One region of the Enterobacter sp. UPMP701 genome, then DNA from elsewhere that is predicted to be linked to it. Evidence: predicted binding sites of a transcription regulator. Region 1 holds the regulator's gene; the other holds the start of a gene.

Region 1 (5,740 bases):
TTGCCAGGAAGCACAGCCCCAGTTGCAGGGTGTTCTGCAGCGCAGCCGCGCGGCCTGTCGCCTGCGGGAACGGACGCAGCGCCTGCGCCACAACGATAGGGTAGATCGCCCCGTTCGCGATGGCCATCACGCAGAATGGAATCAATATTTCGGCAAGACCCGCGCCCGGAATAAAGCCAACGGCCCAGGTCCCGATGACGCTCAACGCATACAGCACCAGCAGCCACGGCAGCATTTGCTGGCCTTCCCATTTTTGCAGCGCCGCGCGGCAGCCGTACCCGCCCACCAGGAACGCGATGGTCTGCGGAACGTAGCTCAGACCAATGGCCGCCGGGCTGTAGCCCATATCATGCAGAATAAAGGGCGAACCGGTCAGCCACGCGAAGAAGCTCGCCGAACAGGCGGCATAGATCAGAACGTTGCCGCGATATGCTTTTGCGCTCAGCAGGGAGGTGAAGGTAATCGGCTTCGCGTCAGCATGCGCCTCTTTTTTATGCGCTGGCTTGAGAGCGAACGCAGGCAGCATCAGCACCAGCGTGATGGCAAACAGCGTGGCAAAGATAGCCTGCCAGTCAAAGTGCGCGAGGATCCAGCTGCCCAGCAGCGGGGCGAGGGCAGGTGAGAGACCCACCAGCGGCATAATGGTAGCGAAAATACGGTTTGTGCGGTTTGCCGGGTAGTAGTCGGTGACCAGCGCCTGCCAGGTCACGGCAGCGGCACAGACGCCGACCGCCTGAGCAAACCGCAGCACCAGCAGCCAGGTAGCATCGCGCACCCATAACATCCCCAGACAGCCAACGGCAAAAATGGCCAGCCCCAGCAGCAATACCGGTTTACGACCAAAGCGATCCGAGAGCGGTCCCCAGAGCAGCTGTGCGAAAGCAAAACCGGCGAGGAACAAACTCAGGCTGGCGCTGATGGCCGCGGCAGGCGTTTGCAAATCTTCCTGCATCGCGGCGAAGGCCGGCAGGTACATATCGGTGGCCAAAAAGCCCAGCACGCTTAAGCCGCCGAGCCAGACTAAAAATCCTTTCCTGGGTTGCACTATTTTATTCTCCTGAGGAGGCAGGTATACATTGGCGCTGAGTGTAGGGAGTGCAAAGCCGCTTGTGAAACGCTAATATTTGGCGGGTGAATTCAAATTTTTTGCAGGCAGAAAATGTGGTCAGATTATTCTCTTGAAGTGGTCGATGCTGTCGCGCGTAACGGCAGCTTTAGCGCTGCGGCGCAGGAGTTGCACCGCGTCCCTTCGGCTATCAGCTATACGGTACGTCAGCTTGAAGAATGGCTGGCGGTTCCGCTGTTTGAACGGCGGCATCGTGATGTGGAATTAACGCCCGCAGGGGCGTGGTTTCTGAAAGAAGGGCGTTCTGTTATCAAAAAAATGCAGATCACCCGCGAGCAGTGTCAGCAGATCGCGAACGGCTGGCGGGGACACCTTTCCATTGCGGTGGATAACATCGTTAAGCCCAAGCGCACCCGGCAGATGATTGTCGATTTTTATCGGCATTTCTCTGACGTTGAACTGCGGGTCTCGCAGGAGGTGTTCAACGGCGTCTGGGATGCGCTGGCGGACGGCAGGGTAGAGATGGCGATTGGCGCGACCCAGGCGATCCCCGTCGGGGGACGTTACGCCTTTCGCGATATGGGGATGCTGAGCTGGAAATGTGTGGTGGCAAGCGATCATCCCCTGGCGGCGATGGAAGGGCCGCTGAGCGACGATACGCTGCGCAGCTGGCCGTCGCTGGTGCTGGAGGATACCTCCCGTTCACTGCCGAAGCGAATTACATGGCTGCTGGACAACCAGCGGCGGGTTGTCGCCCCTGACTGGGGATCGTCGGCGACGTGCCTCAGTGCCGGACTCTGCGTAGGCATGGTGCCCGCCCATTTTGCGCGTCCGCGTATCGACACCGGAGAGTGGATAGAGCTAACGCTGGAGAACCCGTTCCCGGATGCGGCCTGCTGTCTCACCTGGCAACAAAATGATGTCTCACCCGCTATGGCCTGGCTGCTGGATTATCTGGGTGACAGCGAAACGCTTAACCGGGAATGGTTACGGGAGCCAGACTGACTGGCCCCGGAAGAAGATTAACGACGGTAGTCGCGGAAAGGACCATCCGCAACGGAGCGGCGCTCGATGAGGCGTGGATGAACTTCAATGGACTGCGACTCTTCACGCTTGTTGACGATCCTGTCCAGCAGCATATTGAAGGCCGTTTCACCCAGCGAATCTTTCGGCTGGTGAATGGTGGTCAGCGCTGGCGTGAAGAAGCGCGCGTTGCGCACGTTGTCATAGCCGATCACGGAAATATCCTGCGGGACGCGCAGGCCAAGCTCGTCTGCGGCGCAGAGTGCACCCATGGCCATGATGTCGCCCCCGCAGAAGACGGCGGTCGGACGGTGCTGCTGGGAGACGATCTGCTGCATCGCGCGGTAGCCTGATTCCGGCTCAAAGTCACCCTGCACGATCCAGTTTTCCGGCACGGTAATCAGCGCCTCTTCCATCGCTTTCATAAATCCGGCCAGGCGGCCCGCACCGGTGTTGCGCTCCAGCGGACCCGGGATTACGCCAATCTCGCGGTGGCCGCGTTCGATCAGATAACGGCCCGCCATGTAACCGCCTTCGAAGGCGTTATCGATGACGGAATCGGTGAAGTCGGCGCGCGCTTCGCCCCAGTCCATCACCACCATAGGGATATGGCGATACTCTTCCAGCATCGACAGTACGGATTCCGGGTACTCGGAGCACATCACCAGCAGGCCATCCACGCGCTTTTGCGCCATCATCGACAGATAGGCACGCTGTTTTTCTATGCTATTCCATGCGTTGCCCAGAATCAGGGTATAGCCTTTCTGGAAGCAGTTTTTCTCTACCGCTTCAATGATCTCGGCAAAATAGGCCGCTTCGCTGCTGGTCGCCAGCAGACCAATAGACTTGGTGTGATTAACCTTGAGGCTACGCGCAACCGCACTCGGTGAGTAGTGCAGCTCTTTGATCGCAGCCCAGACGGCGTTGCGCGTCTCTTCCGCCACAAAGCGGGTTTTGTTAATTACATGTGATACGGTTGTAGTGGAAACGTTTGCGCGTTTTGCTACGTCTTTAATTGTTGCCATTAAATGTCACTCCAGACCATATCCTAAACTCCTGAAAAACTTGAAGGTAAACGTTTGCCTTCTCTCACCCTTATCTCGCAATTTTGGATTGCGGTACGCCAGGAAAACGACACGGGACGTCAGGAGGGGGTCAATGGCCGGTACGCTAATAAATTTAGCGTGGAATTTTGGCCTATCTTGATGAAAAGGGGAAGAGCTAAAGTGTTTATCAGCTTAAATCCAGGAAGATTTTTGAGCTAAATTGTGCAAAAATGAGCAAGCTCACTTTTCGTGGGGGGATTAAAAGGAGAAAAATTGATGAGTTCCGATCTGAAGTTTTCGCTGTTCACCACCGTTATTGTGCTGGCTCTGATTGTCGCGGCTGGCCTGACGGCTGCGCTGCACTGATTTACGCGGGGGGAGAGCCTTCTCCCTCCCGATCTCCTGATTGTTACTTCTCTGGCAAAAATCTTTTGCCATTTTGTTAACTTCTCATTTTTTGTGATTGATGTCATGCTTTCCGCTTCTTTGTTCTGTGTCACCACATGACACGGCATCCGGAGTTGACGCATGAAAATCAATTTTCCCCTGCTGGCCCTGGCGATTGGCGCTTTTGGGATTGGCACCACTGAATTCTCCCCGATGGGGTTACTGCCTGTTATCGCCCGGGGCGTGGACGTCTCGATCCCGGCCGCCGGTATGCTAATCAGCGCCTACGCTATCGGAGTGATGGTGGGAGCGCCGCTGATGACGCTTCTGCTTTCGCACCGCGCGCGCCGCAATGCGCTGATTTTCCTGATGGCGATTTTCACCCTCGGCAATGTGCTTTCGGCCATTTCGCCGGACTACACCACCCTGATGTTGTCGCGCATTCTGACCAGCCTCAACCACGGCGCGTTCTTTGGGCTCGGGTCGGTCGTGGCCGCGAGCGTTGTGCCGAAACACAAGCAGGCAAGCGCCGTGGCGACCATGTTTATGGGGCTGACGATTGCCAACATTGGCGGCGTACCGGCGGCAACCTGGTTGGGTGAAGCGATCGGCTGGCGGATGTCCTTCCTGGCGACGGCCGGGCTGGGCGTGGTCGCGATGGTGGCACTGTTCTTCTCCCTGCCGAAAGGCAGCGCCGGCGAACGTCCGGAAGTGCGTAAAGAGCTGGCGGTGCTGATGCGTCCGCAGGTGCTCTCCGCGCTGCTGACCACCGTGCTGGGGGCAGGGGCGATGTTTACCCTCTACACCTACATTTCGCCGGTCTTGCACGACATTACCCACGCAACGCCACTCTTTGTTACCGCGATGCTGGTGCTGATTGGCGTCGGCTTCTCAATTGGCAACTATCTCGGCGGGAAATTTGCCGACCGTTCCGTGAGCGGGACGCTGAAGGGGTTCTTAACCCTGCTGATTGTCATCATGATTGCGATCCCGTGGCTGGCGCGGAATGAATTCGGCGCGGCGATTGCGATGGTCGTCTGGGGAGCTGCCACCTTCGCCGTGGTTCCACCGCTGCAGATGCGCGTGATGCGCGTCGCCCATGAAGCGCCGGGTCTCTCGTCTTCCGTGAATATCGGGGCGTTCAATCTCGGCAATGCGTTGGGGGCTGCCGCCGGGGGCGCCGTGATTTCAGGTGGCCTGGGATACAGTTTTGTGCCGGTGATGGGGGCGATTATTGCCGCGCTCGGCCTGCTGCTGGTGATGATGTCCGGTCGTAAACAGCCAGAAGCGGTTTGTACGGCTGAATAAGCAAAAAACGCAGAAGGGTAACCCCTTCTGCGTGATCCTTACGCGGCGAAGTTCTTCGCCACAAAGTCCCAGTTTACCAGTGCCCAGAAGTGTTCCAGGTAGTTCGGGCGCGCATTACGGTAATCAATGTAGTAAGCGTGTTCCCACACGTCCACGGTCATCAGCGGCGTAGCGCTGGTGGTCAGCGGGGTGCCCGCGTTAGAGGTGGACACGATAGCCAGTTTGCCATCCGCTTCTTTTACCAGCCACGTCCAGCCAGAACCGAAGTTCTTGATGGCTGCATCGGTAAACTTCGCTTTAAACTCCGCAAAGCTGCCAAATGCGGCGTTGATGGCGGTTGCCAGTACACCGGCAGGTTCGCCACCAGCATTCGGTGCCAGGCAGTGCCAGTAGAAGGTGTGGTTCCACACCTGAGCGGCGTTGTTAAAGATTCCACCCTCTGAACCGCGGACGATCTCCTCCAGCGTTTTGCCTTCGAAATCGGTGCCCTTGATCAGGTTGTTCAGGTTGGTGACGTACGTCTGATGATGCTTGCCGTAGTGATATTCCAGGGTTTCCGCAGAAATGTGCGGTGCCAGGGCGTCTTTTGCATACGGTAGTGCAGGTAATTCGAACGACATTGCTTCTCTCCTTATTGTATTTTGCGTTGCCAATAACCCTACAGACAACAAGGACAGAATAGCAAATTGAAAGGGTATGCAAAAGAGGAACTTACCCTGCCGCGGGTGCGGCAGGGCAGGGATTAACGAATGGTTTTTGGCGTCATGACGCGACGCGCGCCGACGTAGTGACGTACCCAGTAATCTTCGCTGAGCGAGGTGATTTGAATGTCCTGACCGCTGCGTGGAGACTGAATGAATTTCCCGTTGCCGACATAGACGCCGACGTGGTCAGCCGTGCCGCGACCCTG
Region 2 (5,740 bases), on a different contig from region 1:
CGGTCATTGCGAACGTCTCGACCGCCGCGGAACACAATGGCCGGGCGTTTGAGCGCTTCACCCAGCACGGCCCGCTGGCGATGCTGCCGATGACGGACGGGCGCTGTTCGCTGGTCTGGTGCCACCCGCAGGATAAAGCCGAAGAGGTTAAGTCCTGGTCCGACGAACGTTTTTGTACCGAGCTGCAGAAAGCCTTTGGCTGGCGGCTCGGGCGTATTACCCAGGCGGGAAAACGTGCAGTTTATCCGCTATCGTTAACCACCGCATCGCAGTCTGTTTCCCACCGCGTGGCGCTGGTCGGCAACGCGGCGCAAACCCTCCATCCCATTGCCGGTCAGGGCTTTAACCTCGGCCTGCGGGATGTCATGAGCCTGGCCGAAACCCTTTCGCAGGCGTGGGGCGAACAAAAAGACTGCGGTGCTTATTCGGTGCTAAGCCATTACCAGAAGCGACGCCAGGCCGATAAAGAGGCAACAATCGGCGTCACCGATGGTTTGGTCCATCTGTTTGCCAATCGCTGGGTGCCGCTGGTTGCCGGTCGCAACCTCGGGCTGATGGCGATGGAACTGTTCATTCCGGCACGTGACGTGCTGGCGCAGCGGACCCTGGGTTGGGTCGCGCGTTAAGGAGTTATCACTGTGCAAAATGTTGATGTTGCCATCGTTGGCGGCGGAATGGTTGGGCTGGCGCTGGCCTGCGGTTTACAGGGCAGCGGCCTGCGGGTGGCCGTGCTGGAGCAAAAGCAGCCTCAGCCCGTCGCACCTGATGCCCCGCCGGAACTCCGCGTGTCGGCGATTAATGCGGCCAGCGAAAAGCTGCTGACCCGTCTCGGCGTCTGGTCAGATATTATTGCCCAGCGTGCCAGCTGCTATCACGGCATGGAAGTCTGGGACAAAGACAGCTTTGGCCATATTGCCTTTGATGATGAAAGCATGGGCTATAGCCATCTGGGGCACATCATCGAAAACGCGGTAATTCACCACGCGCTGTGGCAGAAAGCAGAGCAGTGCAGCGACGTGACGCTGGTAGCACCTGCGCAGATCCAGCAGGTGGCTTGGGGCGAAAACGAGGCGTTTATCACCCTTGAAAGCGGTGACATGCTGACCGCGCGCCTGGTGGTGGGTGCCGATGGTGCCAACTCCTGGCTGCGCAACAAGGCCGATATCCCGCTAACGTACTGGGATTACCGTCATCATGCGATGGTGGCAACGATCCGTACCGAAGAGCCGCACGGCGGCGTGGCCCGGCAGATTTTCCACAACGACGGTATTCTGGCCTTCCTGCCGCTTGCCGATCCGCACCTGTGCTCGATTGTCTGGTCCTTAGTGCCGGAAAAAGCGCAGCAGATGCAGGAGGCGACGCCGGAGGCCTTTAACCAGGCGTTGTGCGTGGCGTTTGATAACCGCCTTGGTCTGTGCACCCTTGAAAGCGAGCGGCTGGTGTTCCCGTTAACCGGCCGTTACGCGCGCCAGTTTGCGGCGCACCGTCTGGCGCTGGTGGGCGATGCGGCCCATACCATTCATCCGCTGGCCGGGCAGGGCGTTAACCTCGGCTTTATGGACGCGGCGGAACTGGTGGAAGAACTGCGTCGTCTGCATCGCGAAGGCAAAGATATTGGTCAGCATCTGTATCTGCGTCGCTACGAGCGCAGCCGCAAGCACAGTGCGGCGATGATGCTGGCGGGTATGCAGGGCTTCCGCGAGCTGTTTGCCGGTGCCAATCCGGCGAAAAAACTGCTGCGCGATATCGGCCTCAAGCTGGCTGACACCCTTCCGGGTGTTAAACCTCAACTTCTGCGTCAGGCAATGGGTCTTAACGATCTTCCCGACTGGTTACGCTAATCTCGATCCCCGTCACACTTTATTTTCCCGGCCTCTGCGCCGGGGAAATTCCCTCGTTTGAAATATTCTAATTCCACGCCATTTTTCGCATTAGTTATTCTCATGTCGTGATTTTTATGTGACGGAAATTCGGCCCGTTTTTCCGCACGAAATATCACCATGTGCTAAATCCTGTTAGATCAATGTTAATTTTGTGCGGGGTTAATCGCATTTTTCCAGTGAATAACTCTGTAGGCTTTTTAGCGTTTTTTGGTCATAAGCTAATGTGATGACCCGTTTTACCTTATGGTTAACCGCCGGTTTCGGTGGTAAGTTCAGGTAAAAGAGAACGTTTGCGTCGGCAATCGGGAACGAGGCCGATACCGGGTTTCACGGTGAATTTTTCAACGAGGACAAGATGGCTCAACAGACTCCTTTGTACGAACAGCACGTGTTATGCGGCGCCCGCATGGTGGACTTCCATGGCTGGATGATGCCGTTGCACTACGGCTCGCAGATTGATGAGCACCACGCGGTGCGCACCGATGCCGGTATGTTCGACGTGTCACACATGACGATTGTCGATCTGCGCGGTAGCCGCACCCGGGAGTTCTTGCGTTATCTGCTGGCAAACGACGTCGCCAAACTGAAGACGCCGGGTAAAGCGCTCTATACCGGCATGCTGAATGCCTCGGGCGGCGTGATTGATGACCTTATCGTCTACTACTTCACCGAAGATTTCTTCCGCCTCGTTGTAAACTCCGCCACCCGCGAAAAAGACCTCTCCTGGATCACCCAACACGCCGAACCTTATGCCATCGACATCACCGTACGTGATGACCTGTCGCTGATCGCCGTGCAGGGGCCGAACGCGCAGGCGAAAGCCGCGTCTCTGTTTAACGACGAGCAGCGCGCCGCCACCGAAGGCATGAAGCCGTTCTTCGGCGTGCAGGCGGGGGATCTGTTTATCGCCACCACCGGCTACACCGGTGAAGCGGGCTATGAAATTGCGATGCCGAACGAGAAGGCCGCCGATTTCTGGCGTGCGTTGGTGGAAGCGGGCGTGAAGCCTGCGGGTCTGGGCGCGCGCGATACGCTGCGTCTGGAAGCGGGAATGAACCTCTACGGTCAGGAGATGGATGAAGGCGTTTCTCCGCTGGCCGCCAACATGGGCTGGACCATCGCATGGGAACCGGTTGACCGTGACTTTATTGGCCGTGAAGCGCTGGAGATGCAGCGTGAGAAGGGCACAGAGCAGCTGGTTGGCCTGGTGATGAAGGAAAAAGGCGTGCTGCGCGGCGAACTGCCGGTGCGTTTTACCGATGCCGACGGCAATCCTCGCGAAGGCGTGATCACCAGCGGTACCTTCTCCCCGACGCTGGGCTACAGTATTGCACTGGCACGCGTGCCGGCGGGCATTGGCGACACGGCGGTGGTACAAATCCGCAACCGCGAAATGCCGGTCAACGTGACCAAACCGATTTTTGTTCGCGCCGGTAAGCCGGTCGCCTAATTCTTTTTATCAGGAGAACTTCAATGAGCAATGTGCCAGCAGAACTGAAATACAGCAAAGAACACGAGTGGCTGCGCAAAGAGGCGGATGGCACTTACACCGTAGGGATCACCGAGCACGCGCAGGAGCTGCTGGGCGACATGGTGTTTGTTGACCTGCCTGACGTGGGCACGACCGTTAGCGCGGGCGACGACTGCGCCGTAGCAGAGTCCGTAAAAGCGGCTTCTGATATCTACGCGCCTGTGAGCGGCGAAATCGTTGCCGTCAACGACGCGCTGAGCGATTCGCCAGAGCTGGTGAACAGCGAGCCTTATGAAGGCGGCTGGATCTTCAAGATCAAAGCCAGCGACGAATCTCAGGTTGCCGCGCTGCTGGATGCGACCGCGTACGAAGCCCTGTTAGAAGACGAGTAATCAGTAATCCCCCTCTCCCACCGGGAGAGGGCAGGGGTGAGGGTGCCAATCTTCCCCTCACCCTAACCCTCTCCCACGGGGAGAGGGAACTTAAATTCACTGCACGTTTCAGGAACCATCGCTCATGACACAGACTTTAAGCCAGCTTGAAAACCGTGGCGCCTTCATTGAACGTCACATTGGGCCGGATGCTCAGCAACAGCAGGAGATGCTAAAGACAGTTGGCGCGGATTCATTAAACGCACTGATCGGCCAGATTGTGCCAAAAGACATCCAGCTTGCCACGCCGCCTCAGGTGGGGGAAGCCACCACAGAATTCGCCGCGCTGGCGGAGCTGAAGGCTATCGCCAGCCTGAACAAGCGCTATAAGTCTTACATTGGCATGGGCTACACCAACGTGCAGTTACCGCCGGTGATCCTGCGTAACATGCTGGAAAACCCGGGCTGGTACACCGCTTACACCCCTTATCAGCCAGAAGTCTCCCAGGGGCGTCTGGAAGCGCTGCTGAACTTCCAGCAGGTGACGCTGGATCTGACCGGTATGGACATCGCTTCCGCGTCTCTGCTGGATGAAGCGACCGCCGCCGCCGAAGCGATGGCGATGGCAAAACGCGTGAGCAAGCTGAAAAATGCCAACCGCTTCTTCGTGGCTGCGGACGTGCATCCGCAGACGCTGGACGTGGTGCGCACCCGTGCGGAAACCTTCGGCTTTGACGTGATTGTCGATGACGCTGACAAAGTGCTGGATCATCAGGACGTCTTCGGCGTGCTGCTGCAGCAGGTCGGTACCACCGGAGAAGTACATGACTACAGCGCGCTGATTGCCGAGCTGAAATCCCGTAAAGTGATCGTCAGCGTCGCCGCCGATTTTATGGCGCTGGTGCTGCTGACGGCGCCGGGCAAACAGGGCGCGGATATCGTCTTCGGTTCCGCGCAGCGCTTTGGCGTGCCGATGGGCTACGGCGGCCCGCACGCGGCGTTCTTCGGCGCGAAAGATGAATTCAAACGCTCCATGCCTGGCCGTATTATCGGCGTCTCAAAAGATGCTGCCGGTAACACCGCGCTGCGCATGGCGATGCAGACCCGCGAGCAGCACATCCGCCGCGAGAAAGCGAACTCCAACATCTGTACCTCACAGGTGCTGCTGGCAAACATCGCCAGCTTGTACGCCGTATTCCACGGTCCGGCTGGCCTGAAGCGCATTGCCAGCCGCATTCACCGCCTGGCCGATATTCTGGCCTGCGGGCTGCAGCAGAAAGGCCTCAAGCTGCGCCACGCTCACTACTTCGACACCTTGTGTGTGGAAGTGGCTGACAAAGCCGCCGTGCTGGCGCGCGCGGATGCAGCAGAAATCAACCTGCGCAGCGACATCCACAATGCGGTCGGCATTACCCTGGATGAAAGCACCACCCGTGACGATGTCCTGAACCTGTTCAGCGTGTTGCTGGGTGACGCACACGGACTGGACGTTGATACGCTCGACAAAGAGGTCGCGCTCGACAGCCGCTCCATTCAGGAAAGCATGCTGCGCAATGACGCGATCCTCACTCATCCGGTGTTTAACCGCTACCACAGCGAAACCGAGATGATGCGCTATATGCACTCTCTGGAGCGCAAAGATCTGGCGCTGAACCAGGCGATGATCCCGCTGGGCTCCTGCACCATGAAGCTGAACGCCGCGGCCGAGATGATCCCAATTACATGGCCTGAATTCTCCGAGCTGCACCCGTTCTGCCCGCCAGAGCAGGCGGAAGGTTATCACATGATGATCAACCAGCTTTCCGACTGGCTGGTGAAGCTGACCGGTTATGACGCGCTCTGCATGCAGCCGAACTCCGGCGCGCAGGGTGAATACGCGGGCCTGCTGGCGATCCGTCACTATCACGAAAGCCGCAACGAAGGGCACCGTGATATCTGCCTGATCCCAAGCTCAGCGCACGGCACCAACCCGGCCTCTGCCCAGATGGCGGGCATGGAAGTCGTGGTGGTGGCCT

The links. Region 1 encodes PurR, which represses purine synthesis genes. Its sites were predicted from a motif close to CANGCAAACGTTTGCNTG; they were not measured.
Region 2: the regulator PurR is predicted to act here: its motif matches at 2,163-2,180, upstream of gcvT (glycine cleavage system aminomethyltransferase GcvT).

The regions. Positions count from the first base shown of each region.
Region 1 is NZ_JBSKJN010000001.1:527,293-533,032, forward strand. It holds gene punC (purine nucleoside transporter PunC) at 1-1,045, opposite strand, end outside; gene punR (DNA-binding transcriptional activator PunR) at 1,160-2,071, shown strand; gene purR (HTH-type transcriptional repressor PurR) at 2,089-3,114, opposite strand; gene cydH (cytochrome bd-I oxidase subunit CydH) at 3,412-3,501, shown strand; gene ACWKXT_RS02600 (MFS transporter) at 3,664-4,830, shown strand; gene sodB (superoxide dismutase [Fe]) at 4,869-5,450, opposite strand; gene ACWKXT_RS02610 (C40 family peptidase) at 5,573-5,740, opposite strand, start outside.
Region 2 is NZ_JBSKJN010000021.1:43,251-48,990, reverse strand. It holds gene ubiH (2-octaprenyl-6-methoxyphenyl hydroxylase) at 1-626, shown strand, start outside; gene ubiI (FAD-dependent 2-octaprenylphenol hydroxylase) at 639-1,841, shown strand; gene gcvT (glycine cleavage system aminomethyltransferase GcvT) at 2,239-3,333, shown strand; gene gcvH (glycine cleavage system protein GcvH) at 3,357-3,746, shown strand; gene gcvP (aminomethyl-transferring glycine dehydrogenase) at 3,871-5,740, shown strand, end outside.